2 linked regions of the Tardiphaga sp. vice304 genome follow. The protein of the gene in region 2 interacts with the protein of the main gene of each other region in a pairwise test. Links are inferred from orthologs where the notes say so. Each region holds a gene or a part of one and is shown on either strand. Other genes may lie near its edges.

Region 1 (6,863 bases), 4.7 Mb from region 2 along the record:
CAAGCCGATGCAGAACGGCGAGATCGGCCCCTCGACGGCCTGCGCCGTGATCGTCAAGCGCGTCGACGAGCGCACCCGCTCCAAGACCAGCATCAACGAATTGCTGCGCGACTGATGGCCGACACGCTGGCCATCGCGCAGGCGCTGCTGCGCTGTCCGTCGGTAACACCGGCGGACGCCGGCGCGCTCGGCGTGCTGGAGCGGTTGCTCAGTGCCGCCGGCTTCGCCGTGCAGCGCGTCACCTTCAGCGAACCGGGCGCAGCCGACATCGACAATCTCTATGCCCGCATCGGCACGCAGACGCCGCATCTCTCGTTCGCCGGCCATACCGACGTGGTGCCGGTCGGCGACGAGGCGGCGTGGACGCACGGCGCGTTCGCCGGCGACGTCCAGGACGGGTTGCTGTACGGCCGCGGCGCGGTCGACATGAAGGGCGGCATCGCCGCCTCCGTCGCCGCCGTGCTGGATTATCTTGCAGCGAACGGCGGGCAGCCCAAGGGATCGATCTCGTTCCTGATCACGGGCGACGAGGAAGGCATTGCCGTCAACGGCACCGTCAAGCTGCTGCAGTGGGCCGCGGAGCGCGGCGAAAAGTTCGACCACTGCATTGTCGGCGAGCCCAGCAATGTTGAGGTTATCGGCGACACCATCAAGATCGGTCGCCGCGGCTCGCAGTCCGGCACGCTGATCGTTGACGGCGTGCAGGGCCACGTCGCCTATCCGCACCGCGCCTCCAATCCGGTGCCGGATATCGCAGTATTGATCGTGGCGCTGAGCAACGAACCGCTGGATGCGGGCAACGCCCAGTTCCAGCCATCTAATCTCGAATTCACCACCGTCGATGTCGGAAACACTGCCAGCAACGTGATCCCGGCGCAGGCGCGCGCCCGCTTCAACATCCGCTTCAACGATCACCACACGCAAGCCAGCCTGCGCGAGCTGATCGACGCGCGGCTGGCCGACGCCGTCGGCAACCGCGTCAAGGCGCATATCGTCTGGGAGCCGTGCAACGCGGACAGCTTCGTGACGCAGCCCGGCGCCTTTACCGACCTCGTGTCTGCCGCGATCGAAGAGGTCACCGGCCGCCGGCCCGATCTCAACACCGGCGGCGGCACCTCGGACGCGCGCTTCATCACGCGCTATTGCCCGGTGATCGAATTCGGCCTGGTCGGCCAGACCATGCACCAGGTCGACGAGCGCACGTCCGTCTCCGACCTGGAGAAGCTCACAAAAATCTATCGCGGCGTGCTGGATCGATACTTCGCATGAGCATTCTCATCCTCACCGCGCTCGATGCCGAACTCGACACCGCGCGCGCGCCGGCAGGCGTCGATGTCCGGTTCACCGGCGTGGGCAAGATCAACACCACGATCGCCACGCTGCTGGCAGTGCAGGCGAAGAAGCCGGCGCTGGTGATCAACTACGGCACCGCCGGCAAGATCACGTCATCGCTGCGCGGTCTCGTCGAGGTCGCGCATGTCATCCAGCGCGACATGAACGCCGAGCCGCTGGCGCCGCGCGGCACCACGCCCTATGCGACGGAGCTGGATAGGCTGTCGTCCGGCCATGGCGACGTGATCTGCGGCACCGGCGACAGTTTCGTTACCGCGTCCGATCCCTGGCTGACCGCCAACCGGGTCGACATCGTCGACATGGAATTGTTCGCGCTGGCCTCGGTGTGCCGGCACCAGAACATTCCGTGGCGGGCGTTCAAGTTCATCACCGACGACGCCAATGATTTCGCGCACGAGCACTGGACCGCCAACGTCGCGGACGGCCAGCAGCTGTTCTGGGATGCGGTGAAACATCTGCTGTAGGCGAAGGGCTTTCCTTCACCTCTCCCCATCGGGGAGAGGTCGGAGCCTGAGCGATAGCGAGGGCTCCGGGTGAGGGGGCGCAGGATGATCGATGTCGCCAGCCCCCTCACCCGCCCGGCTTCGCCGGTCGACCTCTCCCCGGTGGGGAGAGGTCGAGGAGCGCACCTGTCGGTTCAGCGCCTGGGAGAAACTAGTAATCCACCTTCATCAGATACAGCCCGTCCGGCGGCGCCACCGGGCCGCAGGCGTTGCGGCTCTTCGCGGCCAGGGCCCCCGCCAGATCATCCGCACTCCAGCGGCCGTGGCCGACCCATACCAATGAGCCGACCATCGAGCGCACCTGGCTGTGCAGGAAGGCACGCGCCGAGGTGACGATGTTCACCGCCTCGCCGTCGCGGACCACGTCGAGCTGGTCGAGCGTGCGCTGCGGCGACTTGGCCTGGCATTCGGTGTCGCGAAACGTCGTGAAATCGTGGTTGCCGATCAGCCGCTGCGCCGCCTCGTGCATGGCGTCCGCATCGAGCGGCCGCGCCACGCGCCAGACATGGCCGAGATCGATCGCCAGATTCGCCCGCCTATTGACGATGCGATAGACGTAATGCCGTCTGGTCGCGTGAAAGCGTGACTCAAAGTCGTCGGCGACGATGTCGGCCGACAGCACGCCGATCGGATGCGGCCGCAGATGCGCGTTCAACCCGTCGCGCAGCCGGCCCGGCACGAACGGCCGGGCGACATCGCAATGCGCGACCTGGCCCAGCGCATGCACGCCCGCATCGGTGCGACCAGCGCCGTGCACGCGAACCTTTTCACCGCAGATCGCCATCACGGCGTCTTCCAGCGCGCCCTGCACCGATGGCGCATTGTCCTGCACCTGCCAGCCGGAAAACGGCGCGCCGTCATATTCGATGAGCAGCCTGTAGCGTGGCATCAGGACAGCCGCAGCGGCGGCGCAAGCGGCGTGCCGCGCAGAAAGTCGATGGCCTTCATCGGCTGCTTGCCGGCGCGCTGCAGCTCGATGAGGCGAATGGCTCCGTCGCCGCAGGCGATGGTGAGCTGACCGTCGAGCAGGTCGCCCGGCGCGCTTGCGCCTTCGGCCAGCGCGCAGCGCAGGATTTTGACCCGTGTCGGTTCGCCGTCGAGCGGCACCTCGCACCAAGCGCCGGGAAACGGCGACAGGCCGTGGATGTGGCGCAGCACCTCGCGCGCCGGCCTCGTCCAGTCGATCCTGGCCTCGGCCTTGTCGATCTTGGCGGCGTAGGTCACGCCTTGCTCGCTCTGCGGGCTGAGCTGCAATCGGCCGCGCTCCAGCGCGCCGATCGCGCGCACCATCAGGTCGGCGCCGAGCGGCGCCAGTGCGTCGTGCAAATCCTCCGCGGTCATCGCCTCGGTGATACTGATGCGCTCGGCCATCGCAACGTCGCCGGTGTCGAGCCCGACATCCATCTTCATCACCATGACGCCGCTCTCGGCATCACCCGCCATGATGGCGCGGTTCAGCGGGGCCGCCCCGCGCCAGCGCGGCAGCAACGAGCCGTGCAGGTTGAAGCAGCCGAACTCCGGCACATCGAGAATGGCCTGCGGCAGGATCATGCCATAGGCGACCACCACCGCCGCATCCGCCTTGTGCGCGCGAAAGGTGGCTTCGGCCTCGGGCGTCTTCAGCGTGGTCGGCGTCAGAACGGGAATGCCGAGCCGTGTCGCCTCGCGCTCCACCGGCGTCGGCTGCAGCTTCATGCCGCGCCCGGACGGCTTTGCCGCCCGCGTATAGACCGCGACGATCTCGTGGCCATGGGCGACGAGTTCGAGCAGCGTCGGCACCGCGAAATCCGGCGTGCCCATGAAGATCAAACGTAGCGACATATTGCGAGCCGATCTGTGCGCGAGATCGGGAGGAGCCTACTCCGCCCGCTTCGCCAGCTTGGTAAACTTCTTCAGCACGCGGTCGCGCTTCAGCTTGGAGAGGTAGTCGACGAACAACACGCCGTTGAGGTGGTCGATCTCGTGCTGGATGCAGGTGGCGAACAGGCCATCGGCGTCCTCTTCCTGCAACTTGCCGTCGATATCCAGATAGCGGAAGCGGACGTTCGCCGGGCGCTCGACCTCTTCGTAATATTCCGGGATCGACAGGCAGCCTTCTTCATAGACCGAGAATTCCTCGGACGCCGAGACGATCTCGGGATTGATGAAGATTCGCGGTTTCTTGCCGCCGTCCTCGTCGTCCTTCTTGGCAAGGTCCATGGTGATGAGACGCAGCGGCACCGCAATCTGGATCGCGGCAAGCCCGATGCCCGGCGCGTCATACATGGTCTCGAACATGTCGTCGGCGAGTTTGCGTACCTCCGCCGTGACCTTTTCGATCGGCTTGGAGACGAGGCGGAGCTGTTTGTCCGGCAGGACGATGATTTCACGAATGGCCATGCCGGCGATGTAATGCGACGGCCTGCCGGGGTCAATCCGCCCCAGCCCTCGCGGCAGTTTAACGCGCTGTTAACCATCGCTTTTAAGGATCTGTTAACCGCGTTTCTTCAGGAATCGTTAACCAAGTTGGTTAGCCTTTGGTTATCCATAAACGTTCCTGCTTCGTTCTAAAGTGCCGCGAATCGGCTAGGGTAGCCCGATGGATGACACCCTCTTCATGCTCGGCGACACGCCGATCAGCTCCGCCACCGCCTTGATCGGCTTTGCCGCAGCCGTGCTGCTGCTGTTGCTGGTGATTGCGATCGTCATCGCCCGCTCCGGTCGCCGCGGTGCCATGTTGGCGATGGCGCAGGCGATCCGCGCCGACGAACTCGAGGAGCGGTTCAGCGAAATGCTGCAGGCGCAGAATGTCGCTACCGGCCGGGTCGACGCGATGGGCCAGGCGCTGGCCGGGCGACAGGCCGAAATGGCCCGCGCGGTAAGCGAGCGACTGGATTCGGTGACCCACCGGGTCGGGCAAAGCATGGAGCAGTCGACCCGCCACACGATGGACAGCCTGCGCGTGCTGCATGAGCGGCTGGGCATCATCGACAGCGCCCACAAGAACCTCACCGATCTGACCTCACAGGTCACCACGTTGCGCGACGTGCTGGCCAACAAGCAGTCGCGCGGCGCGTTCGGCCAGGCGCGGATGGAAACCATCGTGCGCGACGGCATGCCGAACGGCGCCTATGCGTTCCAGCACACGCTGTCCTCCGGCAAGCGGCCGGACTGCGTGATCTTCCTGCCGGACCAGCGGCCGCTGTGCATCGACGCCAAGTTTCCGCTGGAAGCCGTCACCGCGTTGCACGACGCGCGCTCTGACGAGGAAAAGAAATACGCCGCGCAGCGCCTGCGCGCCGACGTGATGAAACATGTCAGCGACATCTCCGAAAAATACCTGATCGCCGGCGAGACCCAGGACACCGCGCTGATGTTCGTGCCGTCGGAATCGGTCTACGCGGAGATCCACGACGGATTCGACGACATCATCCAGAAGGCCTATCGCGCCCGCGTGGTGCTGGTGTCGCCGTCGCTGCTGATGCTGGCGATCCAGGTGATGCAGCAGATCCTGAAGGACGCGCGGATGCGCGACGCCGCCGACCAGATCCGCACCGAGGTGATGAATCTCGGCGACGATCTCGGCCGGCTGCGCGACCGCGTGCTGAAGTTGCAGACGCACTTTGGGCAAGCCAATGAAGACGTCCGCCAGATCCTGATCTCCGCCGACAAGATCGAGAAACGCGCCGGACGGATCGAGGAGCTGGATTTCAGCAAGACGGAGCCCGCGGAAGCGCCGGCAACCACCCGGCCCGCCGCGCAGCCCGCCGATATGTTCGCGCCGCTCGCTCGCGAGTTGCGCGCCGGAGAATAAGGCAGGCCGATCGAGTTGCCCGTTGTAGCGGAAGCAGCCCAGATTCGCGCAACGAGGGCGATCGCCGTTTGTGCTTGATCAATGCGCCGGGGCGTCGGCTGGATGACAATTGCCGTTTCGAGGCATTATCATGCAAATCCACCGACTTTGGCTAGTCGTCGCGATATCGCTCGGCCTGCTGGCCGGGCTGTGGTTCGTCAGCGTTCCCGATGGAACGCTGAGTGGCGATTTCTGGGTGTGGCGCAAGGCGCTGATCTACCTGACCGGCGTGCTCGCGATGGGATCGATGTCGCTCGGCGTCATGCTGGCGGCGCGCCCGGTGCAGATCGAAAGCGCGCTCGGCGGCTTGGACAGGTTCTATCGCCTGCACAAATGGTTTGGCGTTACCGCTCTCAGCCTCGCGGTGGTTCACTGGCTGCTCGAAGTCGGCCCGGGCTGGCTGACGCAGCTCGGCTGGCTGACACGCCCGGCGCGGCCACCACGGGCCGCAGAGGTCGTCACCGGTTTCGATCCATTTCGCGATCTCAAGGACATCGCCGTCGATCTCGGCGAATGGAGCCTCTATTTGCTGCTGGCGCTGGTGGTGCTGGCGCTGTGGAAGCGGTTTCCCTACCGGTCTTTCCTGACGACGCATCGCCTGATGGCGCCGATCTATCTGGTGCTGGTGTTTCACGCCGTCATCCTGATCGACCGCAGCTATTGGCTGATGCCGCTCGGGCCCGTACTCGCTTTGCTGCTCGCCGGCGGAAGCGCCGCCGCGCTGGTGGCGCTGTTCCGGCGGATCGGCAGCACGCGCAAATCGGTCGGCCGCATTGAATCGCTGGCCCGCTATGAGGAAAATGCGGTGCTCGACGTCGCGGTACGTCTGGAGACCGCATGGCCCGGGCACCATGCGGGCCAGTTTGCCTTCGTCAGCTTTGGCGACGGCGAGGGCGCGCATCCGTTCACCGTCTCGTCGGCGTGGCAGAACGACGGACGGCTGCTGTTCAGCATCAAGGGGCTTGGCGATTATACGCGGACGTTGCCCCACCAACTCACGGTCGGTCAGGAAGCCACGATCGAGGGGCCTTACGGGCGGTTCGATTTTGCGGGCGAGCGACCGCGTCAGGTGTGGGTCGCCGGCGGCGTCGGGATTACCCCGTTCATTGCCCGATTGGCAGCCCTGGCGACCGCGGATCACGACGGCGACATCGACCTGATCTACTGTACCGGCG
Region 2 (6,697 bases):
TCCGCCACGTGCTGATCCACGAGATCGGGCATCATTTCGGCCTGTCGGACGACGACATGGAGGCGATCGAGGCGCAGGTGGCCGATTAGGGGCTCAGATCGCCCTTGGACGCCACGTCCGATCGGGCTAGAACGCGGCCACAATCGAGGGACGAGCACGATGGAAAAGTTCACCACGCTGGAAGGCGTCGCGGCGCCGATGAAGGTGATCAATGTCGATACCGACATGATCATTCCCAAACAGTACCTCAAGACCATCAAGCGCACGGGGCTGGGCAAGGGGCTGTTTGCCGAAGCGCGCTACAAGGACGACGGCAGCGAGAATCCCGATTTCGTGCTCAACAAGCCGGCCTATCGCAATGCCAAGATCATGGTCGCCGGCGACAATTTCGGCTGCGGCTCGAGCCGCGAGCACGCGCCGTGGGCGCTCCTGGATTTCGGTATCCGCTGCGTGATCTCGACCTCGTTCGGCGACATCTTCTACAACAATTGCTTCAAGAACGGCGTACTGCCGATCCGTGTCTCGCAGGAAACGCTGGACCATCTGTTCGACGATGCCGAGCGCGGCGCCAATGCGACGGTGTCGATCGATCTCGAGAAGCAGGAAATCCGCGGTCCCGATGGTGGCGTTGTGCACTTCGAGATCGACGCGTTCCGCAAGCACTGCATGCTCAACGGCCTCGACGATATCGGCCTGACCAAGGAAAAGCAGGGTTCGATTGACGCCTACGAAGAACAAGCCAAGACCGCACGCGCTTGGGCGTGATCGTAGCTGCCAAGTGACGCGTGTGATTCCCGACGTCGTCACCTTCTGAGATGGGCGGCTCGATGCGCTGCGGCTGCTGTGCCTGCGGTCGCAGGGCAGGGCATCGCGTCACGCTGTACAGCTTCGCGCCGCTGCGGGGCCTGCCGCACGGCGTCGTAAATGCCGATGCCACAGCCGTTTTGCCGCGCGCTTTCGCCGAACGGCTGCGGTCTTCCGGCAAAGGTGGTGCGTGGCGCGACTGGACCACGCTGCAGTTCAGCGATTTCTTCCGGATGCGGCTGATGGCTTTGGGCGCGGGGCTGTGGCTCGACGCTGACGTGCTGTTGCTCAGGCCTGTCGAGATCGATCCGGCAAAACCCTATTTCGCCTGGGAGAAGCCGCGCCAGCTAGGCAACTCCGTATTGTATCTGCCGCCGGACGATTCGATCGTGAAGGCCTTCGCCGCGTTGATGGCGCAGGACGAACTGACGCCGGACTGGCTGGCGTGGCGGCATCGGCTGTCGTTTGCCTGGCGCAGCATGCGCGGGATCACCACGCGCCTCGCCGACATTCGCGTCGCGATCTTCGGCCCGGCCTCGCTCACGGCACTGTCGAAGCGGTTCTGCTACGCAAAGCATGCGCTGCCGCGAAAGTCGTATTACGCGGTGCACGCCGAACCACGATTATTCTTCGAGCCGTCGGATTTTTCCGCTTTGGTTGCGGATCCGGAGATTTTGGGCTTCCACGTCTCGCCCAAGGGCAGAGGCAAGGAGCGGCCGATCGCGGGCAGTTTCTATGCGTGGGCGATGGAGCGGATCGCGAAACCCGTTTACCCTCTGCTGGTGGGGGAGGGTCGAATGACACCGTGCGAAGCGTGATGAAGTTCGGGGTGGGGTGAACCACGCGCTCATCCGAAATAACTTTGCGGTGCTTTGTTTCAGCTATTGCAGCAATGAGGGGCCGTCACTCCACCCCGCTCGCTTCGGCTCCGCCGACAGCGAGCGACCCTCCCCCTCCAGGGGAGGGTGAACACGCTCAGCCCATCGCGGCAATCGCATCCGAAATCGCGATGGTGCGCTTTGCCATGTCGGCGTGCAGCCGCTCGACCATCTTGCCGTCGAGCTGGATCGCGCCGCGGCTTTGGTTTTCCGGCTGTTGGAACGCGGCGATGACGCGGCGGGCGTAAGCGACTTCTTCCGGCGGCGGCGTGAAGATCTCGTTGCAGGCATCGATCTGGCCGGGGTGGATCAGCGTCTTGCCGTCGAAGCCGATGTCGCGGCCCTGCGTCGCTTCGGCCCGGAATCCTTCGGCGTCGCCGATGCCGCTATAGGGGCCGTCGAGCATCTCCAGCCCGTGCAGGCGCGCGGCGAGAATGCAGTGGATGATCATCGGCAGCATCGCCGCGCGACCGGGCAGCATGCGGATCCGGGTTTCGCGCGCGATGTCGTTGGGGCCGAACACGAAGCCGGCCAGCCGCATCTCGGAATCCCGCGACGCCGCCGCCAGTTCTTCGGCATGCAGGACGGCGCCGGAGGTTTCGATCATCGCCCACACCTTGATCGACATGTCGGCATTGATGTCGCCGAGCCGGTCGGCGATCGCTGCCAGGTCCGCGACGCTGGAAATCTTCGGCACCAGAATGCCGTCCGGCTTGACGCGCCCGGCCATGGTGACGTCGTCGATCCACCACGGCGAATCCAGCGCGTTGATGCGAATGATGACCTCGCGCTGGCCGAAGCCGCCGGCGCTGACCGCCTGCGCGATGGCGTCGCGGGCGCTCGCCTTGGCGTCGGGTGCCACGGCGTCCTCGAGGTCGAGGATGATGCCGTCGGCCGGCAGCGTGCGGGCTTTTTCAAGCGCGCGCGGGTTGGAGCCCGGCATGAACAGGACACTGCGGCGCGGACGGATCATGGCGTCATTCCCTGTGATATTGCGCCCCGAGGGCGGTTATGGCTGTCGCGATAACATTTCAGGCCTTCGCCCGAAAGGCTTGTCCGAGGCGGCGTCCTATGGTTATCCGGGGAAACCTAAGAGGCGAACCTATGACCGAATTTCCGCAAAACCTCATCTCTGGCTACCAGACCTTCACGTCGCAGCGGCTGCCGACCGAACAATCGCGGTTCCGCGAATTGTCCGAGCGTGGCCAGTCACCGGAGGTGATGGTGATCGGCTGCTGCGATTCGCGGGTGTCGCCGGAGGTCATCTTCGATGCCAGCCCCGGCGAATTGTTCGTGGTGCGCAACATCGCCAATCTGGTGCCGGTGTATCAGCCCGATGGCGGTGCCCACGGCGTCTCGGCGGCGCTGGAATATGCCGTGCAGGTTTTGCGGGTGAAGCACATCGTCGTGCTCGGCCACGCACAATGCGGCGGCATCCGCGCCTTCGTCGACAATGCCGCGCCGCTGTCGCCGGGCGATTTCATCGGCCGCTGGATGTCGATGTTCGTCAAGCCGGGCGAGACGGTGGAAATCCGCGACCACGAGACGATGACGGATTTTGCGACACGGATCGAGAAGGCCGCGGTGATGCGCAGCCTGGAAAATCTTGGCACCTTCCCCTTCGTGCAGGCCGCGATCGCGCGCGGCGAGTTGCAGCTGCACGGCGCTTATTTCGGCGTCGCGATGGGGTCGCTGTCGGTGCTGGATCAGGACGCGAAGGAATTCCTGGCGGTCAGATAGCGAGAGGGCGACCGCTTAGAAGCGGAGCGCTGTAGCTCTTCTCCCCCTTGCGGGGAGGGGCCGGGGTGGGGGTAGCCGCAGGCGACGGCGTTTGCGGCTACCCCCACCCCGGCAATCATCGCGCTGCGCGCGCCGATTGCCGACCTTCCCCGCAAGGGGGAGGGTGACTACAGCGTTCGTTGCTACTTACGCCGCCTTCTTCTTCGCGGTGATCAGCTTGCGGTTGATCAGGCACTCGGCGATCTGCACGGCGTTGAGCGCTGCACCCTTGCGCAGATTGTCCGACACGCACCACAGCACCAGGCCGTTCTCCACCGTGGCATCCTCGCGGATGCGGCTGATGTAGGTGGCGTCCTCGCCGGCCGCTTCATACGGCGTGACGTAGCCACCGGCCTCGCGCTTGTCGATCACCAGGCAGCCCGGCGCGTTGCGCAGGATGTCGCGGGCTTCGTCGGCCGAGATCGGATTCGCAAACTCGATGTTGACCGCTTCGGAATGGCCGACGAATACCGGCACCCGCACGCAGGTCGCCGACATCTTGATTTTGGGATCAAGAATCTTCTTGGTCTCCATCATCATCTTCCACTCTTCCTTCGTGTAGCCATCCTCCATGAAGACATCGATCTGGGGGATGACGTTGAAGGCGATCCGCTTCGGGAACTTGGTATTGATCAGTTCCGAATTGGTGTAGACGGCCTTGGTCTGCTGGAACAGTTCGTCCATCGCTTCCTTGCCGGCGCCGGACACCGACTGATAGGTCGACACCACGACGCGGGTGATGGTCGCCTTGTCGTGCAGTGGCTTCAGCGCCACGACGAGCTGCGCGGTCGAGCAGTTCGGATTGGCGATGATGCCCTTCTTGGTGAAGCCGGCGCAGGCGTCGGCATTCACTTCCGGCACGATCAGCGGCACGTCCGGGTCCATCCGCCACTGCGACGAATTGTCGATGACAACGGCGCCGGCCGCGGCGATCTTCGGCGACCACTCCTTGGACACCGCGCCTCCTGCCGACATCAAGCAGATATCGACGTCGCTGAAATCGTAATGCTCCAGCGCCTTGCATTTCAGGGTACGGTCGCCATAGGAGACTTCGACGCCCATGCTGCGGCGGGAGGCCAGCGCCACCACCTCGTCAGCGGGGAATTTGCGTTCGTCCAGGATGTTGAGCATTTCACGCCCGACATTGCCGGTCGCTCCGACCAGCGCGACTTTGTAACCCATCGTTCACTCTCCGAAGAAATATGCTTGGCCCCCGCAAGCTGCGGATAGGGTAGCGGCACGGCTTCTATGCGAAAAACCCCGTCGAGACAATGATCGGCGGCCCAATCCCGCGTACCCGTGTGTTAAATGCATCCTGTTCCGACATCGCGCTACCCCTCCCAGACCTGGATGTCCCCGGCGTTGCGCCGCATCGTGGATGACGGCGGCGCGCTGGTGGCGCGTCTGCTGGCCTATGTGGGCGTGCTGGGGCTGATCATCATCGGCGCCCTGCAATCGTTCGACGGCCTGGCCGACCGGGTCGGGCCGGAGCTTGTGAGCCAGCTCAGCCGTCTCATGCCGGCGCCCGCTTCGGTTCAGCCGGCCAAACAGCCGGGTTCGCGGTCGCCGGCAATCCCGATTGCCGGTGTGCCGGGCCTGTTTTTGCGCGGCAGCCTGTGAGGGCCAGCACCACAAGGTGCTGGACCGCATGCAACATTTGGCCCTGGCCGACATTATCTGCCCAAGTGTGGCCCGATTCACCTTGTCGCGGCGCCTATGCGGCAGCTAAACTGCCACCAAATCATGGGCATGCTGCTTCGCCTGCCCATCCGAATGCCAATGAGGACATGATGACCGTGAAATTCCCCGCCAAGACCTCGGCTGCGAAGACGTTTGCAGTGCTGCTTTCGGCGGTTGCCGTGCTGGCGGTCAGCCTCGCGGCGTCGCCGGCCGATGCCCAGACCAAGCGCAAGGCGCGGGTCTATGATCGCGACGCCGCCTATGGGGTGCGCGGCAACCCCAACGCCTCCTATCAGGCCGGTCCGCGTACCCGGGTCTATGTCACCAAGCGTTCCTGGCTCGATGCCGGCGTCGAAGTGCTGCCGGGCGACCGCAAATTCACCGATTATGCCTTCCCCCAGGGCCAGACCTTCGCGCGCGGCAATTTGAACCGCCCGCTGGATCGCCAGCCGCTGAACCCGGCCTCGGATTTCGGCTATGGCGACGACTACCAGACCCGCGGCTTCCCGATTCCCTCGCTGTTCTGAGCGCAGCCAGATCGATCGACGAAAATGCCCGGCTCAGCCGGGCATTTTTGTTTGGGAATGTAGCCCGGATGGAGCGAAGCGAAATCCGGGGTCGCCTCATCCGCTGAACTGCTTGCCCCGGATTACATCGCCGCGCCGCGATGCGGCGCACCGATTTCATCCGGGCTACGGACTTCCTACAGCGCCTGCAATTCGGTCACCACCGCCTCGCCCATCTGCGCGGTGCTCACGGCGGTCATGCCATCCGACATGATGTCCGCCGTGCGCAGGCCCTTCGCCAGCACCGCGGCGACGGCTGCATCCACCTTGTCGGCGAGTTCGCCGAGGTCCAGCGAATAGCGCAGCGCCATGCCGAACGAGGCGATCATGGCCAGCGGGTTGGCTTTGCCCTGGCCTGCAATATCCGGCGCCGAGCCATGCACCGGCTCATACATCGCCTTGCGCTTGCCGGTCTTGGCGTTCACTTCGCCGAGCGAGGCCGAGGGCAGCATGCCGAGCGAGCCCGTCAGCATCGCCGCGATGTCGGAGAGCATGTCGCCGAACAGATTGTCGGTGACGATGACGTCGAACTGTTTCGGCCACTTCACCAGGTTCATGCCGCCGGAATCGGCGAGCTGGTGCTCGAGCTTGACGTCGGGATATTCGCGGGCGTGCACCTGCGTGACGACCTCGTTCCACAGCAGGCCGGACTTCATGACGTTGCGCTTTTCCATCGACGTCACCTTGTTGCCGCGCTTGCGCGCGAGATCGAAGGCGACGCGGGCGATGCGCTCGATCTCGTAGGTGTCGTAGACTTGGGTATCGATGCCGCGCTTCTGGCCGTTGCCGAGATCGGTGATGGTCTTCGGCTCGCCGAAATACACGCCGCCGTTGAGCTCGCGCACGATCATGATGTCGAGGCCCTCGACGACCTCGCGCTTGAGGCTGGAAGACTCCGCCAGCGCCGGGTAGCACACCGCCGGCCGCAAATTGGCGAACAGGCCGAGATCCTTGCGCAGCCGCAACAACCCGGCTTCCGGGCGATGCTCA

Evidence for each region.
Region 1: the proteins of FNL56_RS02590 (region 2) and def interact in binary tests that used the Escherichia coli proteins (3 or more experiments, as listed by UniProt). The link is inferred for Tardiphaga sp. vice304 from one-to-one orthologs.

What each region holds. Positions count from the first base shown.
Region 1 is NZ_CP041402.1:5,285,387-5,292,249, forward strand. What follows is about bases 2,475-5,473. They hold def (peptide deformylase), read right to left. Parts: upstream 4,236-5,473; coding sequence 3,714-4,235; downstream 2,475-3,713. Other genes in these bases: truA (tRNA pseudouridine(38-40) synthase TruA), read right to left, coding at 2,475-2,745; fmt (methionyl-tRNA formyltransferase), read right to left, coding at 2,745-3,677; FNL56_RS25245 (DNA recombination protein RmuC), read left to right, coding at 4,435-5,473. In the rest of the region: dapD (2,3,4,5-tetrahydropyridine-2,6-dicarboxylate N-succinyltransferase), read left to right, coding at 1-115; dapE (succinyl-diaminopimelate desuccinylase), read left to right, coding at 115-1,269; FNL56_RS25225 (phosphorylase family protein), read left to right, coding at 1,266-1,817; more of truA, read right to left, coding at 2,008-2,474; more of FNL56_RS25245, read left to right, coding at 5,474-5,649; FNL56_RS25250 (ferredoxin reductase family protein), read left to right, coding at 5,780-6,863. UniProt on the Escherichia coli protein: Removes the formyl group from the N-terminal Met of newly synthesized proteins. Requires at least a dipeptide for an efficient rate of reaction. N-terminal L-methionine is a prerequisite for activity but the enzyme has broad specificity at other positions.
Region 2 is NZ_CP041402.1:553,606-560,302, forward strand. The notes cover bases 2,627-5,459. They hold FNL56_RS02590 (aspartate-semialdehyde dehydrogenase), read right to left. Parts: upstream 4,644-5,459; coding sequence 3,609-4,643; downstream 2,627-3,608. Other genes in these bases: FNL56_RS02580 (HpcH/HpaI aldolase/citrate lyase family protein), read right to left, coding at 2,627-2,655; FNL56_RS02585 (carbonic anhydrase), read left to right, coding at 2,787-3,422; FNL56_RS02595 (hypothetical protein), read left to right, coding at 4,824-5,081; FNL56_RS02600 (hypothetical protein), read left to right, coding at 5,252-5,459. In the rest of the region: FNL56_RS02565 (metallopeptidase family protein), read left to right, coding at 1-89; leuD (3-isopropylmalate dehydratase small subunit), read left to right, coding at 160-765; more of FNL56_RS02580, read right to left, coding at 1,780-2,626; more of FNL56_RS02600, read left to right, coding at 5,460-5,668; leuB (3-isopropylmalate dehydrogenase), read right to left, coding at 5,845-6,697.